DNA from 3 places in the Alteromonas sp. 4NS20-0143 genome. Region 1 is predicted to be linked to each of the others. Evidence: predicted binding sites of a transcription regulator. Region 1 holds the regulator's gene; each other region holds the start of a gene.
The links. Region 1 encodes MetJ, which represses methionine synthesis genes. Its sites were predicted from a motif close to TAGACGTCTAGACGTCTA; they were not measured.

Region 1 (6,830 bases):
TCTATGTCATTGTTGCTCGCCGCAAACACACTGCGGCTTCCACTTAAAAAGGCAAACGCCAACGCACTGTCAGCAGCTTCACAGCGCACCACAAATTGACTGATATAAGGAGGTAGCCCTGCCGCCTTTCGCTCCATTAATGCATGGCGGGCAAAATGGCCATAGCCGTTATTCACTAAATCTTGTAACAGCGGATGGTGGGGGTTGTGAGTTTGTAACCACATTTCGCCGGGCTTGCTGGCTCTTCCTGCACGCCCTGCAAGCTGAGTGACTAGCTGTGCTAACTTTTCAGGCGCTCTAAAATCGGCGCTAAACAAGGCACCATCGCAATCAAGCACGGCCACAAGCGTAACGTGAGGAAAGTGATGCCCTTTCGACAATATCTGAGTGCCAACAAGTAATTGATACTCCTGGCGATTAATGGCATCTAAGGTTTGATGAAGTTTATCCTTTCCTCGCACCGTATCGCTATCAATACGCACCTGCTTAACATCTGGAAACAAAGAGGCTAGCCCGTCTTCCACTTGCTCTGTGCCGGTACCTGCGGTAACGAGGGACGCGCTGTGACAAGCTTCACATTGCCTTGGCATTGCCCTGGTGCCGGCGCAGTGGTGACACTGCAACCGATTTTGCGACTTATGCACGGTGTAAGGTCTGTCACATCGCTTGCAGGTTACCGTTTCACCACAGTGGTGGCACAATAACGCAGGCGCATATCCGCGACGATTCACAAATACCAGCACTTGGTTTCCCGCATTAATATGCTGGCGCATGATGGTTAACAGCGCTTGTGATATACCGTAATGCAGAGGTTGATCTCGCGCATCTAGAAGATGCTGGTGGGTATTCTGTGCACCACCTGCTCGGCGGGTAAGGTGTAAATGGGCGTACCGCCCACCTAAAGCGTTATTAAGGCTTTCTAAAGCGGGGGTTGCACTACCTAACAGTAAAGGAATACTGTGTTGTTTCGCTCTCATCGCCGCCAAGTCGCGGGCGTGATAGCGAAGCCCATCTTGCTGCTTAAACGACTCATCATGCTCTTCATCTACAATGATCATCCCTGGGTTAGCAAGAGGAGTAAAAATTGCTGAACGGGTTCCAATAACGATGCCTAACTCACCAGATTTTGCCCGCTGCCATACCCGCAGCCGAGCTTTATCAGAAAGCTGGGAGTGCAATACCCCAACATCGATACTGAAACGCTTCTCAAAGCGAGACACGGTTTGTGGAGTCAATCCAATTTCGGGGACAAGTATAAGTATTTGTTTACCGGCTTGTAATAAAGGCTCGATGGCCTGTAAGTAGACCTCGGTTTTTCCGCTTCCCGTCACGCCTTCAAGCAAACTGACGGCAAATTTACCCTGCTGCTGATTAAGCGCTGCAATGGCAACAGACTGCTCGGTATCGGGAATGGGCTTTTCATCAATGGTTATGGTCGATAGCCATTCTTGCTCTCGCACTTCAGGCACTACATCAACCACTTCGGCAAGTGACTTATCTATAAGGGATTTAACCGCTGGCGCACCAAATAACTTTCGACTTTGCTGCGCTGACAAACTGGATTTTTGTAGCGCCTCAAAAAATGCTTTTTGTTTTGGTGCCCGTGTTAGTTCATCAGATGAAGTGTGTTCCCCCGTTTCAGTCAGCCGTATTCTTTCTTCTGGCAATACTTGCGCTGTTTCACCCTTTCTCAATAAAACAGGAAGCATGGTGTGAAGCACTTCACCGGGTGCATGATGATAATATTGCCACAGCCACTGTGCCATTTTCAAAAGCACTGCATCTATGACGGGAGCTTCATCAAGTACCGTCTCTATGGCCTTTAACTTATCGGCATTCTCTATCTCAGGAGCGTCTTTGTTTGGCTCGTCAACAACAATACCCACCAGCTTTCTTGGGCCAAAGGGCACGCGCACTCTCACGCCTGCGGCTAAATCGCAATGATAAGTATAAGTAAACAACTGTCGCAGAGGCACTGGCACCGCAACACAAATATAAGCCATGGTAGAACGCACCTCTAAAGCTACTGTCTTCGTTGTTTATTAGGCCCGATAGCTAACCGTTAATATGACGAGCTTATACGACGAGCTAATATAACGAGCACAGTTAACAAGAATGAATACTCACGATTAGCGTGAGAGTTAAGATATGGGATATTTAAACACAGATTTCATCGCTGCCATAAAACCATCTCAAATAGTTTTAGATTACCTTACTAACCCTATTTTTTGACCCTATTTTTTGCTTTGGTTACACAATACCAGTCCGCATAGATAATTACCCACTCAGCGAGATTTAAAATGTTCGTAATCGCGGCGTGTTACCGCAGGTGCAGTGGCTCTATATCAAGGTGACACAACAAAGAGTACGGATATTTTAAACTCATAAAGCGCTTGATCGCTGGCGCAGCTTCCTTTATTATCCGCCGCTCTTTTGCGATGGGTTGTTCTAAGAACCGCTCATCATTTGAATATTAAGTTACGTATGGTGTTTGGCTTCGGGCTGAATAGCGATACGGCCTTATTGTGAGGTAATCCCATGAAACAAGGTATCCACCCAGAATACGCTGAAATGACAGCAACATGCTCTTGCGGAAACGTAATGAAAATCCGCTCTACAATGGGTAAAGACATCAACCTAGACGTATGTTCTTCTTGCCACCCATTCTACACTGGTAAACAACGTAACGTTGATACTGGTGGTCGTGTTGATCGCTTCAAGAAGCGTTTCGGTGCTCTTAGCAAGAAATAAACTTCGTACTTTTTTAAGTATTGAGTTGGAAAAGCGCCTTAGGGCGCTTTTTTATTGCCTGCTTTTTAGATAGCTTTTGAATGACCAGCTCCATGGGCTTCTGCATAAACAGAAGATAGAACCGCCATTGAGCGACAAAGAGAACAGGTATCATAGTGCGCGAGCACTAGAAAACACTGTGCGCGAGCACTAGAAAACACTGAATTGTGCGCGAGCACTAGAAAACACTGAATTGTGCGCGAGCACTAGAAAACACTGAATTGTGCGCGAGCACAAGAGAGCGCTGGCAGTGCGTTGATAGATCTCAGATATGAAGACCTAATGAGTGACGTTTTTAGCGAAATGCGTATCCCAATTTCCCTGGCTTTGTTTTGCGCACGCCTCCTCACTATCAAAACGCACAGATACAGGCTTAGACTTAATTCCTTCCAGCGCTATCTCTACCTGCGTTATAAATGTCGCCTCCCAGTTTTGTTCAAGCGCGCGGTTGCGATTTATTTCGGTGTCAAACACGGCCACAATCTCTGGGTTGCGCCAGTGCCCTAAATGAGTGAGCCAAACAAAGCCATTGTCTTGTTTTTTTAGCCCCTCGCAAACCTCAGTAAGCTCGCTGATTAATCGACGTTCTGTCATATTTTCACATTCACCATTTTTATTCATTAAAGCCGCTAGCCCGAAGCTTAAGCATTAGAATTTATATTTGCTAGGGCTTTTCTCTTTACTGGATAGCTATTTGAAACGTCGCTTTTAAAGAGCTAGCGTCTAAATACCTAGTTTCTATGTATATAACTCTTCAACAGTTTTCTCTGTATCAGAAGGCTCTCAATCAGGTAGCTTACTGTCAGGTAATTCAATGCCAGGTCGCTCTATGCCAAGCGCCTTTTCGCCGGTCTTGTTGACTCGCTATTTTAATTTTGACTCATTATTTGAAAGACCGTACAAATACAGAAGAAATATGAGATAAAAAATAAACATAATATGTATGAATGACAAACATAGTCTGCTTTTACTGGTCTAACGAGTTTCTCTCACCTACATTAATTATGACCCATTAGCGTAATTAAGTAGCACAATAGAGCACGCCCTAGTAACTCTGATCAGATATGTAGACCACCATGGCCTGTGTTAGTGTTACCACGTGCGCTCAAGCAAGAATAACACAGATAAATAACACGGATAACAGTCCGGATTTGATGCAGCTAGCCTTTAAAAAAATGGCCAGTAGGCGCTACCCTTTAAACATATAGCAATATCCATGAACCCTACACTCAAGGAATCTATTTCACATGTCAGATTTTAGACAACGCGCTCTCGATTATCACGCCAAGCCTACGCCAGGAAAAATAAGCGTTGAGCTATCGACACCCGCAGACAGCGTTGATGATTTAGCGCTTGCTTACAGCCCAGGCGTTGCCGAGCCAGTAAGAGAAATAGCTGAAGATCCAGACAACGCATACAAGTATACGGCTAAAGGCAATTTGGTGGCGGTTATCAGTAATGGTACTGCTATTTTAGGCTTAGGTAATCTGGGTCCACTAGCCTCAAAACCGGTAATGGAAGGTAAAGCGCTGCTGTTTAAGCGTTTTGCTGGTATCGACGCTATTGATATTGAAGTGAAGCACAGAACTACCGAAGAGTTTATCAATACGGTAGCGAATATTGCTGATACGTTCGGCGGTATCAATCTTGAAGATATCAAAGCGCCAGAGTGCTTTGAAATAGAGCAAGAGCTTATTAAGCGCTGTAAAATCCCCGTCTTTCACGATGACCAACACGGCACCGCAATTGTCACCGCAGCCGGAATGCTTAACGCGCTAGAAATTCAGGGCAAAAATATCGAAAATGCCAAAATTGTCTGTCTAGGAGCGGGAGCCGCTGCCGTGGCCTGTATGGAGTTGCTAATAAAATGCGGTGCACAGCGCGAGCGTATTTACATGCTCGACAGAAAAGGAGTGATACACACTCGTCGCGAAGACTTAACAGAACATAAATCGTTATTTGCTAACAACACCGACAAGCGAACCCTAGAAGACGTCATGGACGGTGCTGATATATTTGTGGGCGTGTCTGGCCCAGACCTTCTTCCTCCGGAAACATTGGCGCTTATGGCCGATAACCCTATCGTGTTCGCTTGCTCTAACCCAGACCCTGAAATCAGGCCAGACCTCGCTCATGCGGTACGAGATGATCTCATTATGGCAACCGGTCGCTCAGATTACCCAAATCAGGTAAACAATGTACTTTGCTTCCCGTTTATCTTCCGCGGCGCATTAGACGTACGAGCAAGCGCTATAAACGATGAAATGAAAGTAGCTGCCGTTGAGGCACTGCGCGCCATAACAAAAGAAGAAGTACCTGCTGAGGTGCTTGCCGCGAGCAATAGCAAAAGTCTTAGTTTCTCAAAGGACTACATTATCCCTAAACCCATGGACCCCCGCTTGTGCGAACGCATTGCTAGTGCAGTATCAAAAGCTGCCATAGACTCTGGGGTAGCTGGCATTTAAGACGTTCAGTCTTAGCCATTACGCTTGAGAAACAGGCTTAATAAAAAGGCGTATGAGCGAGTGTAAAACACAGACGCTACGTTTTGATAAGTCGGCCTTATTAACCTGATTTTATTAAAGCGCTTTTATTAAAGCGGCTTTATTAAATTGAGCACCTAAGTATGACAGCGTCACACTGTCATACTTAGGTGCATTCGCTCTACCCTATTCTTCGGTAGGCTCATTTTCGAAGCTGGGATCAATGCCCATCTCTTCCATAATTCTTCTTGCTTCTGCAGGCACTCTGTTGCCGTTGTCTTTACGCAAATCATCATCGTTCGGTAAAGGCTGACCTGTAAAGGCATGAAGAAATGCCTCACACAACAATTCTGAGTTAGTTGCATGTCGCAAGTTATTAATTTGGCGACGGGTGCGTTCGTCAGTTAACGCTTTCAGCACATTAATCGGTATTGAAACAGTGACTTTTTTTACCTGTTCGCTTTTCTTACCGTGCTCTGCGTAGGGGTGTATATATTTACCATTCCATTCTGCCATAGTACTAACTCGGTCTTATTTTATTTATGTTATGAAGGGAAATTCTAAACGAGTTCACGAAAAGGTCAATTGAGCAGTGTAAACCTCTTGACGTCTAGACATATATTCTTTAATTTAGACGTCTAAACGTCTATCCATATCGCTAGTAGAGAGAAAAAATACATGGTTTCTTATGCACAAGGCATTGATGCGCTCAACCAGTCCCTATCGGAACTGCGTGATATTGACGTCTCCTTTGAGTTTTTCCCCCCTAAAACGGAAGCCATGGAGCAAACTCTATGGAAATCAGTTGAGCGTTTAGCACCACTGAAGCCAAGCTACATGTCGGTGACATATGGAGCAAATAGTGGCGAACGAGACAGAACTCACGATGTGGTCAAGCGCATTCAGCAGCAAACAGGCGTCGCCGCAGTTCCTCATCTTACTTGCGTTGACGCCAGTAAAGACGAATTAAGGCAAATTGCGCAAGACTACTGGGATTCAGGAATACGCCGCATTGTTGCTTTGCGTGGTGATTTACCGCCGGGCATGGATAACACTGAAATGTATGCATCGGATTTAGTGGCCTTACTGAAAGAGGTTGCTGATTTTGATATATCAGTTGCTGCCTACCCTGAAAAACACCCCGAAGCTCGCAATGCGCAGTTCGACCTGCTGAATTTGAAGCGCAAAGCAGAAGCCGGTGCTACCGAGGCCATTTCACAGTTTTTCTTTGATACTAGCGTATTCCTGCGATTTAGAGACCGGGCCGCTGCTGCCGGCGTTGATTTAGACTTAGTGCCAGGTATTCTTCCAGTGACAAACTATCAAACCCTTGTGAAGTTTGCTGGATTTACCAATGTTCACGTGCCCGGCTGGCTGCATAAAATGTTTGATGGTTTAGACGCTGATGATCAAGCTACCCGTAACCTGATTGGTGCCAACATTGCGATGGACCAAGTTAAGGTATTAGCAAAAGAGGGAGTAAAGCACTTCCACTTTTACACCCTAAATCGCAGTGAGTTAAGCTATGCGATTTGCCATATGCTTGGGGTGCGTGGC
Region 2 (6,830 bases), on a different contig from region 1:
ATATTCCAAGCCTTCTGAAGCGGTATGCTCGTAAGCCATAATAAGCTGGTTTACAAACAATAGGAAAAGTAATCCATGGTCTTTAAAGTCCTGGTCGTGGACGACTCAACGTTTTATCGTCGTCGAGTAAGAGAAATACTCGATGAAGATAGAGAGTTAGAGGTTGTAGGTGAAGCTAGAAACGGCAGAGATGCCCTTGATAAAATTAAAGAGCTATCTCCCGACGTAATTACGATGGACGTAGAAATGCCCGTTATGGACGGCATTTCGGCGGTTAAAGCCATCATGGAAAATAAGCCCATCCCTATTTTAATGTTTTCTTCGTTAACCCATCATGGGGCGCAAGCAACGTTAGATGCATTAGAAGCAGGTGCACTCGATTTTCTACCGAAGAAATTTGAAGATATAGCGCAAGATAGAAAAGATGCGACGCGACTGTTGTGTACTAAAGTTCGTTTGATTGCGCGCAGAGGTATAGGGCTGAAACGCCCCACGTTTAGATCTGAGGAAACCCGACGATTACCCCCTAATGCACCGAAACAGGCCTTTTTTAAAACGTCTGGATTGCTTTCGGGTCATAAAGACGCAGCTAAGCAGCCTACGGTTTCGTCGGTTAAAGCAACGGGTAAGCGATATAAGTGCCTTGCCATTGGCGCTTCAACGGGTGGTCCGGTAGCGCTTCAAAAAGTGCTAATGCCTTTACCCTCAGATTTTCCGTATCCAATTATTTTAGTTCAGCACATGCCTGGCACTTTTACGACGGCGTTTGCGCAGCGGTTAGATGCAAACTGTAAAATAGGCGTGAAAGAAGCTGAACACGGAGACATTTTAATGCCTGGTCAGGCTTACTTGGCCCCTGGCGGTAGACAAATGCTCATTGAAACTGTGGGCGGGCAAAAAAAGATTGCTATTGTCGATGCTAGCAGTGCTGACAAGGTTAACTACAAGCCAAGTGTTGACCTTACCTTTAGCTCGTTAGAGCGGGCTTTCTCTGGCGACGTATTGGGGATAATTCTCACTGGTATGGGAGCCGACGGGCGCGAGGGCTGTAGAAAGTTAAAAGAGAAAGGCGCTACAATTTGGGCCCAGGATCAAGACTCCTGTGTGGTTTACGGCATGCCTCAAGCGGTTGCCGTGGCGAATATATCAACGCAAAATATTAATGTTGATGATATGAGCAACTGCATTCTTTGTGAAATGCGTTAGTGTATTAATCGTGTAGTGGACTTTATGTCGTGAAGGTATGGACAGTAGCAAATCAAAAGGGTGGGGTAGGTAAAACTACTACCACCGTGAGTTTAGGCGGTTTGCTCGCGCAGCAAGGTAAGCGCGTGTTACTCATTGATACCGACCCTCACTCATCGTTAAGTTACTATTTTGGTATAGATGCTGAAGCGCTAAGTCATTCGGTTTACGACATTTTTATTAAGTCTGCCAGTTTAACGGCCGATAACGTTTTAGATTGCCTTTGCCCAACCAAAATAGATAATCTCTATGTACTACCGGCAACAATGGCGCTTGCTACCCTTGATAGAACCATGGGGAGTGAACAGGGCATGGGCTTAGTGCTTAAGAAAGCGCTGGCAAAAGTCGACAACGAATTTGATGTGGCTATTATCGACTGTCCACCTGTATTAGGTGTGTTGATGGTGAATGCACTGGCAGCGTGTGACAAGGTTATCGTGCCGACACAAACCGAATACCTGGCGTTAAAAGGTTTAGATAGAATGATTCGTACAATGGAAATAATGGGGCGCTCATTGGGCAAAAGTTTTGATACCTGCATTATTCCAACCATGTTCGATAAACGAACAAACGCGGCCCTTGAATCGCGTAAGCGCTTAATGAGCGATTACGGTGAGCGTGTTTGGGAAGGCGTTATTCCAGTTGATACGCATTTTAGAGATGCTAGCTTGGTGCAATTGCCCATTTCAGCGGCCTATCCGAAAACACGAGGCGTTGCGGCCTACGGTAAACTGCTTGAAGTGTTAGGGAAATAATGAGCGATGAGTAAGCAGTCTCCGTTTGCACGTGAAGACGTGATGGAAGCGTATTTAGATGGTTTGCTCAAAGAGCCTGCAGTGGCTGACGACGCAACCGCACGGGCAGCTAAGCTGCTTGAGCAAGCTTCTCATCACATTACTGAGGAGCGGTTAGTTAAAGATACTATACCGCTGCCTCAAGATAACGATGTGATTGATGCCGTTACATTGAAAGCTGAGCAAAACGTTTCTGAGCACGGCATTTATGAAAAGAATAGCTTACGTGAACTAAGTAGTGCGAAAGATAGCCGTCAATTAACAGAACACGAAAACGTAGCTGATTCCAGTGTAAAAACGCCTGGGGTTATCACCACAGATGAACTGGAAATTAGAGATTCTTCGTCTACTGAAAAAAGTCGCGATGAAGAAACAATAGCTGCAAAAACGAAGGTTGCACTACAAGATAGTCTAGACTTTCGTTTTCAGGCGTTATTTTTTGAAGTGGCAGGGTTAACCCTTGCCGTTCCATTAACCACCCTTGGTGGAATTCACCAAATAGATAAAATTGCACCACTTTTTGGAAAACCTGACTGGTTTATGGGTGTAATGTTGCACAGAGAGTCTAAACTAAGTGTAGTAGACTCAGCAAAGTGGGTAATGCCAGAAAAATATACCGAAGAACTCGCTGAATCTCTTAACTATCGATACATGATCATGTTGGGAGAAAGCGAATGGGGATTAGCTAGCGAAAAGCTCGTTAACACCGTTAATTTAACAAAAGATGATGTCAAATGGCGCGGATCCACTGGTAAACGTCCTTGGTTAGCGGGGATGGTTAAAGAAAAGATGTGTGCATTAATTGACGTTGAAGAATTAATATCTATGCTTAACAAAGGCTTAGGCAGCAACGACCAGACGCCATAGTACGGGAGCCAGGTTCATGAGCGACGAAAAGATGAAAAATAACGGCACTGACAGCAACGATGAAGTCCTTCAGTGGGTGACATATCGCCTAGGTGATGAAACATACGGTATTAATGTAATGCAGGTACAAGAAGTATTGCGTTATACCGAAATAGCGCCGGTGCCCGGTGCGCCTGACTATGTGTTAGGAATAATAAACTTGCGTGGTAACGTTGTTACGGTTATCGATACGCGAGCACGCTTTGGTTTACCTCCTACCGAAGTTACCGACAATACGCGTATTGTTATCATAGAGTCTGATGAACAAGTCGTTGGCATACTCGTCGATAGCGTCGCTGAAGTGGTGTATCTGAAGTCGTCTGAAATTGATAGTGCGCCAAACGTAGGCACTGAAGAAAGTGCTAAGTTTATACAAGGCGTAAGCAATCGCGATGGCGAGCTTCTTATCTTAGTCGATTTGAACAAGTTGCTAAGCGATGAAGAGTGGGACGAGCTGAGTAGTATTTAGTGACTAGGCTTTAGTAAGTACTATGTAGTGAAAGTAGAGCTGATGGCACGTGTGCCGTCAGCTCCCCCTTGTATCCCTGTCTCATTTAGGTGTGTCGCATATGGACTTGCAGCTTGCTGCTCTGTCACTGGTTGAATGTATACTCGCGATAATCAGTTTTTTACTTATTATCGCCGTTATAGTGCTTTATACAAAACTTCGCAAAACAACTGAATTGTTAGAAAACCTTACCGTCAAGGTCTCAACAGAGCTGTCGAACATTGCTGTCCAAGTTAATGATGCTAACAACCAGCAATCTGAAATTCAGGCTAGAAGCGTTGTGATCAGTAAGCATTTACAGCGTATTGATGAAAAGCAGCAAGACGTGGACAATCAGCTTCGAGAGCTAAAATTTCAAGATCCATCGTTAAAGCTGTATCAGCGGGCTGCTGATTTAGTCAAACAAGGCGCCACGATTGAAGAAATCATTGAAACCTGCGATATTCCCCGTGCCGAAGCCGAGATGCTTGTTATGGTGCACAAGTCGGGCTGCTAGTTCTTTATTGCTGCTACCTTTCAGTATTTCTTTGCGTTTGTCTTAATGGTGCGTGATGCGCGCATGCCACTTATATATTTTCTAATCTTTCTTACTCTTATCTAGCGCTCATACACTTCCCTCCCAGTTTCCTCCACTTCCCTACCAACTTTGCGTTTAGACGTCTAGACGTAAAGATGTTGACATATTCACAGTATTCGCCACAATACAGTTATCGTTTTTTTCGACTGGAGTTATTTATGCCAATCCGTATCCCTGTGCAACTGCCTGCTCAGAATGTCTTGTTAGGTGAAAACATATTCACTATGGATATGGATAGAGCGGCGAGTCAGGAAATTCGTCCTCTTGAAGTGGGTATTCTTAATTTAATGCCCAATAAGATAGAGACAGAAGTGCAGTTACTGAGATTGTTGTCTAATACGCCATTGCAAATTAATGTGGACTTTATTCGCATCGATAACCAAGCACCAAAAAATACGCCACAGTCTCATATGGATGCCTTTTATCACGAGTTTTCCAGCGTGGCGAATAAAAAGTATGACGGATTGATTGTCACGGGTGCCCCCCTTGCTTTACTCGATTATGAAGAGGTAAAGTATTGGGAAAATATGAAAACTATTTTGGAGTGGGCCCAGCGCCACGTTAACTCAACCCTCTATTTATGCTGGGCTGCTCACGCGGCAATGTATCATTTCTACGGCGTGACGCGGGAGCTTCGAAACGAAAAGTTTTCAGGCGTTTACCAGCACAATGTCAACGATCCAAACAACGAATTACTGCGTGGATTTGACTCTCCCTTTGCAGCACCACACTCTCGTTACGGTCACATAGACACATCACTTTATAATGGTGTTGAAGGTCTTAATGTAGTGGCTGAGTCAGAGGAAGTGGGCGCTTACATTGTAGCTTCTGAAGACAAACGGATGGTGTTTGTTACCGGACACCCCGAGTACGAACCGGACACGCTAAAAGACGAATATCTGCGTGACGTGCAGGCTGGTCAACACCCAGCGGTGCCGAACAATTATTTCACTGACAATGACCCTACTAAACCGCCTTTAGTTCAATGGCGCTCCCATGGAAGTCTATTGTTTACAAATTGGCTTAACTATTACGTTTATCAAACAACGCCGTACGATTTAAGCCAGTTAGCTGAAAAACCACAGCCAAAGAGGTAACGCGTGAGTAACGATTTTGATTCGAAAGCACGAGCTAGTTTAGCCAGTGCCGCAAAAGAAAGAATTTTAATTCTAGATGGCGCCATGGGCACCATGATCCAACGCCATAAACTGGAAGAAGATGACTATCGCGGCGACCAATTTGCCGATTGGCATTGCGATGTTCAAGGGAACAACGACCTTCTTGTATTAACTCAGCCCGACCTCATTTACCAAATTCACTGCGACTACCTAGACGCAGGTGCCGATATTATTGAGACGAACACGTTTAATGCCACCACCATCGCCATGGCCGATTACGACATGGAAGCCATATCTCGTGATATTAACGTGGCAGCTGCAAAACTGGCTAAAAAAGCTGCGCAACAATACAGTCTAAAAACACCGGACAAGCCTCGTTACGTTGCCGGCGTACTTGGGCCTACCAACCGCACCGCGTCAATATCCCCAGATGTAAATGACCCGGGCAAACGAAACGTCACCTTTGACGAATTAGTTAACGCGTACAGCGAGTCTACCGAAGCACTCATTGAAGGTGGTGCTGACCTCATTATGCTTGAAACCATCTTCGATACGCTAAATGCCAAAGCGGCGGCCTTTGCTGTTGAGCAAACCTTTGAGAAAGTGGGTAAAACCTTGCCAGTTATGGTGTCGGGTACTATTACCGACGCATCGGGGCGCACACTATCAGGTCAAACCGCCGAAGCGTTTTATTACTCTATGCGTCATATTAGTCCATTTTCTTTCGGACTTAATTGTGCATTAGGCCCTGATCTTCTGCGACAGTATGTTGATGAAGTTGCCACTATTTCAGAGTGTTTAATTTCAGCACACCCCAATGCTGGGCTGCCCAATGAGTTTGGTGAATACGATATGGAAGGCCCTGAAATGGCCGAACATATCAAAGAGTGGGCGGAATCTGGCTTAGTCAATATTGTGGGAGGCTGCTGTGGAAGTACGCCTGAGCACATAAGTGATATAGCCAACGCCGTTGCGGGCATTAAGCCTCGTCAAGTTCCAGCATTTGAACCTAAAATGCGTCTGTCAGGCCTAGAGCCATTTGTACACTAGGAGGGCAATGTGAGCGCAGATTTTTCTACATTTATAAATATTGGTGAAAGAACCAACGTAACCGGATCAGCTCGATTCAAACGGCTCATTTTGGACGGTGACTACGAAGCTGCACTCGACGTTGCTCGTCAACAAGTTGAGAACGGTGCGCAAATCATCGATATCAACATGGATGAGGCGATGCTCGATTCAGAGCAGGCAATGGTGACGTTTTTAAACCTTATTGCGTCTGAGCCTGACATAAGCCGAGTGCCTATCATGATTGACTCCTCAAAATGGGACGTCATTGAGGCCGGGCTTAAATGCGTACAGGGCAAAGCCATTGTAAACTCCATAAGCCTTAAAGAGGGTGAGGCACTTTTCATTGCACAAGCGAAAAAAATCAAACGATATGGCGCCGCTACGGTTGTTATGGCGTTTGATGAAAAAGGCCAAGCAGACACCCAAAAGCGCAAAGTTGAAATCTGTCAACGAAGCTATAAGGTCCTCACTGAACAAGTTGGGTTTCCTCCCGAAGATATTATTTTTGACCCGAACATTTTTGCTGTCGCAACCGGCATTGAAGAGCATGATAACTACGCGGTCGACTTTATTGAGGCAACACGTGTTATCCGCAAAACGTGCCCCTATGC
Region 3 (6,830 bases), on a different contig from region 1:
GCTTTACCACGCCGACTTCACTCCGGACACGGACGATACCATCCCGCGATTTAATCTTGATGGCGAGCTGGGCGTTTTGGTAAACACCGGAAATACATCTGCGGCAAGTGTAAAAGCCGCAGTGAATGCCGACCATGAGACCGAAACGTGGAGCAGTGTGTACTTCGCAGAGCTTCTTTATAAAGAAAGTGCCACCATTGGTGCTAAACGAGATATTAGTGCCCAGCGCTTCTTTGGTAGCGCTCAATTTGATTACAAGCTTGTGGCCAATGGTCGTCGAATTTTTATGTATGGCGATTATGAGGATGACAGGTTTACTGGTTATGAGCACCGTGCGTCACTAGCAGCGGGTTATTCAGAGCGACTTTGGCGCAATGAGGATAGCGAATTTCGCTACAGCATTGGCCCTGGTTACAGCTTCATTGAAGCGCAGGCGGACAATAACACCATGGTAAACGACGGCGTTATAGTCAGAGCCTCAGCGGAATACAAATACCGCTGGAGTTCAGGCGCCAAACTCAGGCAATTTGTGAGTACCGAAGCTGGAGAAGAGAACACCAAATCCCGCAGTGAAACCTCTTTATCTGCTAACGTTTTCGGCTCCCTTGCCATGAAGTTATCCTTCATTTTAAACCATGAAACAGATACAGCAGAAGATATAGCGCCTTTAAGCACCGAAACCTCTGTGGCTCTTGTTTACCAATTTTTTTAGACCTTGTATATCCGTTGCGCATTTTACTACTTTCGTCGATTTTTTGACCTTTTCACGTTGACTGTCAATTTTTAATCGGTACACTGCGCGGCACACATCACCGGCAGCGATTTGTATCGTTGTTAATATCCTGAAAATGGTTGTGTTGCGTCGTCAATGAAGTGATCGCAGCGTAACGAAGGGAAAGTTAATCAATAGGACTGTTCAATGAATAAGCGCGTTCTCGCATCGATAATCGCATTCTCACTTGCACCATCTGCTTTTGCTCAAGACAAGCCAAAGCCATTTACTATGGAAGGTGAGTTAGGGTTTATCTCAACAACGGGTAACACAGAAACCACATCGATAAATGCTGGTATTACTGCGCATCAAGAGCTAGAGATGTGGAGCAATGATTACCTTATCGAAGGTCTTTACAAAGAAGAGAGTGTTGAGGGAGACGACGGTGAAGACGTTGAGTTTACATCAGCGCAGAAGTTTTTCGCCTCAGCTCAGGGTAACTATAAATTAGAAAATCCAGATAACCGCTTGTTCGGCTTTGCGTCCTTCGAAGATGACCGCCTTAGCAACTTTAATTATCAAGCTACACTAGCACTGGGTTGGAACCAAAAGGTATTACAGAACGAGAGACATACATTAGAGTATTCAATTGGTCCGGGTTACTCGTTTGTTGAAACGCAAGATGGCGAAGATCAAGACAGTGTTATTGTCCGTGCTTCAACAGCCTACTCGTGGTTAATTTCAGACACGTCTAAGTTTACTCAAACACTGAGTACGGAAGTAGGTTCTGAGAATACAAAGTCTCGTGCTGAATCGGCATTGACTGCAGTGATCTCAGGCAACCTTTCAATGCGTTTGTCGTTCAAAATGGACCATAACTCAGACGTCGCTGATAACAGAGATAATCTTGATACCGAAACAGCAGTTAGCTTGGTATATAACTTCTTTTAAACCAGCCGATTCGCTAGCAGTATTCACTGTTTAGCTATAAAAAAACGCCGCATAGACATTTGTCGATGCGGCGTTTTTATTTGGGCTATTCACCATTTGAACGTGCCGCTATGCAGCCTAGTGCAATATACGTGTCTTTATAGTGCCGTCAATTTGCTGAAGTTCAGCAAGGGCTTCATAGCCTCTGTCTTCTTTAACGTCTACTACAACGTAACCAATTTCAGCGTTCGTTTGAAGGTACTGGGCTTCAATGTTGATGCCTTTCTCTGCAAACGCTTGGTTAATTTGCGTAAGAATACCTGGCTGGTTTTTGTGAACGTGAAGCAAGCGTGAGCGGCTGTTGTGCTCTGGCAGCGATACTTCTGGGAAGTTAACTGCAGACAGGGTTGAACCGTTATCGCTATATTTTGCAAGCTTACCCGCCACTTCAATACCAATATTCTCTTGCGCTTCTTGGGTGCTTCCCCCAACGTGTGGCGTAAGAATGACGTTGTCGAATTCTCGTAAAGGTGATTCAAACTCTTCGCCATTCGACTTAGGCTCTACTGGGAATACGTCAATGGCAGCACCATTTAACTGGCCGCTTTTAAGTGCCCCTGATAGCGCGTCTATATCAACCACTGTTCCGCGAGACGCATTAATGAGTATGCTGCCAGGCTTCATTTGTGACAGCTCTTTTTCACCTATCATGTTTTGCGTTTCAGGTGTCTCAGGTACGTGAAGCGTAACTACGTCAGAGGTGTTAAGCAGTTTCTCTAGAGACTTAACTTGAGCTGAGTTACCCAGCACTAGCTTATCTTCGATGTCAAAAAACTGCACGCGCATGCCCAAGTGTTCTGCCAAGATGCTAAGCTGCGTACCAATGTGGCCATACCCAATAATTCCCAGCGTTTTGCCTCTTGCTTCGTAAGAGCCAACTGCAGTCTTTTCCCATTCTCCGCGGTGTGCTTTTGCATTTTTGCTTGGCACTTGACGAAGTAAAAGAATAATTTGGCCTAGCACTAGCTCGGCAACAGAGCGAGTGTTTGAAAAGGGCGCGTTAAACACAGGAATACCGCGGCGCTGAGTAGCAGCTAGGTCAACTTGGTTTGTACCAATACAAAAGCAACCAATGGCAACGAGCTTTTTAGCGGCATCCACCACCTTCTCAGTAATTTGGGTACGAGAACGGAGTCCGACGAAGTGGGCATCTTTGATTTTTTCAATCAACTCATCTTCTGGAAGAGAAGTTTTAAGATACTCAATGTTTGTGTAACCGTTATTTTTCAGTGTTTCGAGCGCGCTCTGGTGAACACCCTCTAACAATAAAATTCGGATTTTGTCCTTCTCAAGTGAAACTTTACTCATGAACTCGCTGTCTCTCGCTGTTGTGTTTCGGTTCGAAAATATGGGTTGAGCCATCTAGACGTCTAAAAGGAAAATAACAGAAAACGCCCTCAGTTAAAAGGAGTATTTCACTTAAAGGTTTTTACACCTTCATCGGTTGCTGAAAGCACGATATCCGCGCCGCGCAAAGCGAAAATTCCGTTAGTAACAACACCGGGAATATTATTAATTGCTTGCTCTAATTCACGAGGATTGAGTATATCTAAATTGTGGACATCTAAAATGACATTGCCATTGTCGGTCACGACACCCTGACGGTATTCAGGATCGCCACCCAATTTCACTAACTCTCTAGCCACAAAAGAGCGCGCCATAGGGATCACTTCCACCGGAAGGGGGAAATTACCGAGGACAGGAACGCGCTTACTGTCATCAACAATACACACGAACGTTTTTGCCACGCCAGCCACTATTTTCTCACGTGTAAGCGCAGCGCCTCCGCCTTTAATCATATGCTTGTGTTCGGTGACTTCGTCGGCCCCGTCAATATACACCGATAGGTTGCTAACGTCGTTAAGCTCGAAAACCTCAATGCCTAATGCTTTAAGCTTTTCTGTAGAGGCTTCAGAGCTTGATACAGCCCCCTCTATTTTATGTTTGATTTTGCCTAATTCTTCAATAAAAAAGTTAACGGTTGAACCTGTGCCTACTCCAACAATGCTGTCTTGTTCAACATAGTCTATCGCCGCTTTTGCCACTGCTTGTTTTTTCGCGTTCTGATCCATTGTTACTCTCCTTTTGGTTTGCTTGAAGTGTAACCGATAAGGCGCAAAATCGCAGCTTTATGTCTTTAAAAGAAATGGACCTATGATTTGGGCTTAATATCAGAAAAGGTGAGTATTCGCTTAGGGGTCACAATAATATCAACCGGAATATCCCAAGGCTCAAAGGGCAGGGTCTCAACTTCTTGCTCATCGTGTGCAATGCCAATCAAAATGGGCTTCTGTTGAGTAAGTTGAGTAAGTTGAGTAAGTTGAGTAAGTTGAGTAAGTTGAGTAACTTGAGTAAATGCTAGCGTACGGTCGTAGTAACCGCCGCCCATGCCCAGTCGGTTGCCTTTGCTATCAAAGCCCACCAATGGCATTAAAATAACGTCTATGGTGCTAGTGGGAACAACGTTGTGGCAGGCCAGTTCAGGCTCATCAATGTTGTATTTATTTTTTACCAGCGTGGTATGTGGGCCATACTCAAGAAACAGCAGGTGGCCTTTACAAACAGGATGTAGTATGGGCAGTGAGAACGTGGTGGGCATCGTTGTAAGAGCTGATTTAGGACTTGGTGTAAGAGCTGATGCAGCTGTTGATGCTGAGAGAGACGTAGATGAATAATCGAAGCTGCTCGTCACTTCTTTGTGCATATCTTTGGCACGGGTAAACGCATCCTGCATAAAGGCGCTGAGGTCTAGCTCTCCATCATTCACCAAATACCCAGCAATTGTTTTTGCTGCGGCCACGCAGGGTAACGAGTTGAGCTGTTGGCTAATTTGCAGCGCAGAATGTGCACGTTGCTCAGGGGGGATACTATTTCTTACTTTTCTCAGACTCTTGCGCAAATGTTTGCGTAGGCTTGCTTTGCTCTCAACACGTTCAGTATTGGGTAAAAACTCACTCATCGCCATGCTACTCTCAAACCAACTTGCTCTTAATCATGCTTTTAATCATTCCTTCAATGAGTGCACGCTTAATCTAGGCTAGCTCGGTCAAAGCCCTTTTAAAATAGACACTTTTGACCAAGGTATTTTTAACCAATGTATTCTTAACCAAGGCAGTCATAACCAAGATAATCTTATCCAAGGCAATCTTAACCGAGGCAATCTTAACCAAGATAATGATTAAGCACTTTTACCAAGTTTGCTGCATTAATCGGTTTCGTCAACACGTCGTCCAGTCCTCTCTCTTTCAAAGTGTCTGACGTAGTAATAGCATCTGCGGTGAGTGCTACGATAGGGAGGTTAGGGTATTGCGCTTTAATCAGCCTCGATGCTTGGTCGCCCTGAATACCGGGTAAATTGATATCCATTAAAACAAGGTCGGCGTGATTGGATTCAATGTATTCAACGCCTTGTTCACCGGTATCAACAATGGTAAACGCCAGCCCTAATTTTTCAAAAAGCGCTACGATCACCGCTTGGTTAATCTGATGGTCTTCCACAATCAGAATATTAACAGGCCTTGAGATAGAAAGTTGGGCAGAAGCATTTTGAGGGGAGGCTTCTGACACATGATTTTGGTCCATCTGCGCAGATGGAATTGAGATACTGACTCTTGTACCTTCTTGCAGCTTACTTTTAAGCTTTATTGAGCCATCCATTAGCTCAACCAGTTGCTTAGATATACTCAGTCCCAAACCAGAACCAGGTATTTTATGTGCATTATCCATACGCTCGAATCGAGTAAATAGGCGCGCCTGGTCGTCATCGCTAATACCAATACCTTCATCGGAAACAGTAAATATTAAGGCGCCTTTTTTGTATTTTACTAGACAAGTCACCGCCTTATTTCTAGGCGTAAATTTAATGGCATTGGAAAGTATATTTAGCGCAACTTGCCCAAACTTAGTGTCATCTAAATAAATAGAGGCCGGAAGGCTAGTATCTAATGTAGCAGTAAAGGTGATGTCGTTTTGTTCGGCGCGAACCCGGGTTACTGAAAACAGGTGAGTGAAAAAATCGTTCGTATTAACAGCGCGTGGCATCACACGCATTTTACCCGCTTCTATCTGCTTAATATCAAGCACTGAATTGACGATCTCTAGCAGGCGTTCGCCGCTTTTACTAATGTGCGACAGTGACGAACTAAATTGAGATGGAAGCGACAGCTTTCGAGCCTCACTTTCTAGTAAATTACTAAACGTGTTAATCGCGTTAAGCGGCGTGCGAATTTCATGGCTAACATAAGACAAAAAATCAGACTTAAATTGGCTTGTGCGCTCAAGCTCTCTATTTTTACGTTTTAATTCTAAATGGGCGACAACTGATTGCCCCAGTGTTTCCAGCGCTTTTTTCTGTTCTTCTGTTAGTTTATTTGGCTTTTTATCAATGGCGCAAAGCGTGCCAATTGGATAACCAGAAGGGGTAATAAGCGGTGCACCCGCATAAAATCGAATATCAGGAGAGCCAGTTACAAGGGGATTGTCGCGAAAACGTTCGTCTTTAGTGGCATCAGGAACTTCGAATACTTTTTGCTGCAAAATAGCGTGCGAGCAAAATGCAATATCGCGGGATGTTTCTTCGGCATCAAGGCCCACGCGAGATTTAAACCACTGCCTATCAAGGTCGATTAGACTAATCAGCGCGATAGGCGTACCGCAAATTTGTGAGGCAAGCGCAGTAAGATCGTCGAAAAGCTTTTCAGCTTCAGTATCTAAGATGTCGTAGCTTAGAAGTTCAGCTAACCGTTCTTTTTCGTTCTCTGGAATAGGTGCAGACTTCATAGTACTGGTTTTTAACCTCAATAGTACATGTTAGTAGGGGGAATCTACTGATTCCCCTAACAATATTACTAAAGAGCGTAGGTGTCTATGAACAATTTCTCAAGTCTACTATGGTCTACTTTTGTCGCTACTTTGATGGTATTTGCGTCGTTCCAAAGCGGACTTGGTGTTGTGCCTTTAGGTGCAACCACCGTTTGGCCTCTGTCTAGCTCGCCTGTTCCAACCCTAACGTGGCCTTCGGTTAATTCGAAAAGCTCTGGGTGGCGAAGGTGGGCAATAGGAAACGCATCGTGGAAGAAACACACTCTGTCTTCTCTATTTTGCGAGTAAAAATCCATATAGAACTGAG

Region 2: the regulator MetJ is predicted to act here: its motif matches at 4,107-4,124, upstream of metA (homoserine O-succinyltransferase MetA).
Region 3: the regulator MetJ is predicted to act here: its motif matches at 3,066-3,083, upstream of serA (phosphoglycerate dehydrogenase).

The regions. Positions count from the first base shown of each region.
Region 1 is NZ_BAAJLR010000008.1:40,442-47,271, reverse strand. Features, by position in the region: gene priA (primosomal protein N') at 1-2,003, opposite strand, end outside; gene rpmE (50S ribosomal protein L31) at 2,539-2,751, shown strand; gene AC27HD_RS15270 (hypothetical protein) at 3,070-3,384, opposite strand; gene AC27HD_RS15265 (malic enzyme-like NAD(P)-binding protein) at 4,038-5,255, shown strand; gene metJ (met regulon transcriptional regulator MetJ) at 5,460-5,789, opposite strand; gene metF (methylenetetrahydrofolate reductase) at 5,952-6,830, shown strand, end outside.
Region 2 is NZ_BAAJLR010000002.1:322,324-329,153, reverse strand. Features, by position in the region: gene AC27HD_RS05175 (chemotaxis protein CheA) at 1-41, shown strand, start outside; gene AC27HD_RS05170 (protein-glutamate methylesterase/protein-glutamine glutaminase) at 76-1,206, shown strand; gene AC27HD_RS05165 (ParA family protein) at 1,236-2,000, shown strand; gene AC27HD_RS05160 (chemotaxis protein CheW) at 2,007-2,906, shown strand; gene AC27HD_RS05155 (chemotaxis protein CheW) at 2,923-3,414, shown strand; gene AC27HD_RS05150 (DUF2802 domain-containing protein) at 3,515-3,949, shown strand; gene metA (homoserine O-succinyltransferase MetA) at 4,189-5,127, shown strand; gene AC27HD_RS05140 (homocysteine S-methyltransferase family protein) at 5,131-6,198, shown strand; gene metH (methionine synthase) at 6,208-6,830, shown strand, end outside.
Region 3 is NZ_BAAJLR010000003.1:380,646-387,475, reverse strand. Features, by position in the region: gene AC27HD_RS08910 (DUF481 domain-containing protein) at 1-712, shown strand, start outside; gene AC27HD_RS08905 (DUF481 domain-containing protein) at 920-1,663, shown strand; gene serA (phosphoglycerate dehydrogenase) at 1,781-3,010, opposite strand; gene rpiA (ribose-5-phosphate isomerase RpiA) at 3,118-3,774, opposite strand; gene AC27HD_RS08890 (5-formyltetrahydrofolate cyclo-ligase) at 3,855-4,661, opposite strand; gene AC27HD_RS08885 (ATP-binding protein) at 4,865-6,481, opposite strand; gene AC27HD_RS08880 (nucleoside hydrolase) at 6,550-6,830, opposite strand, start outside.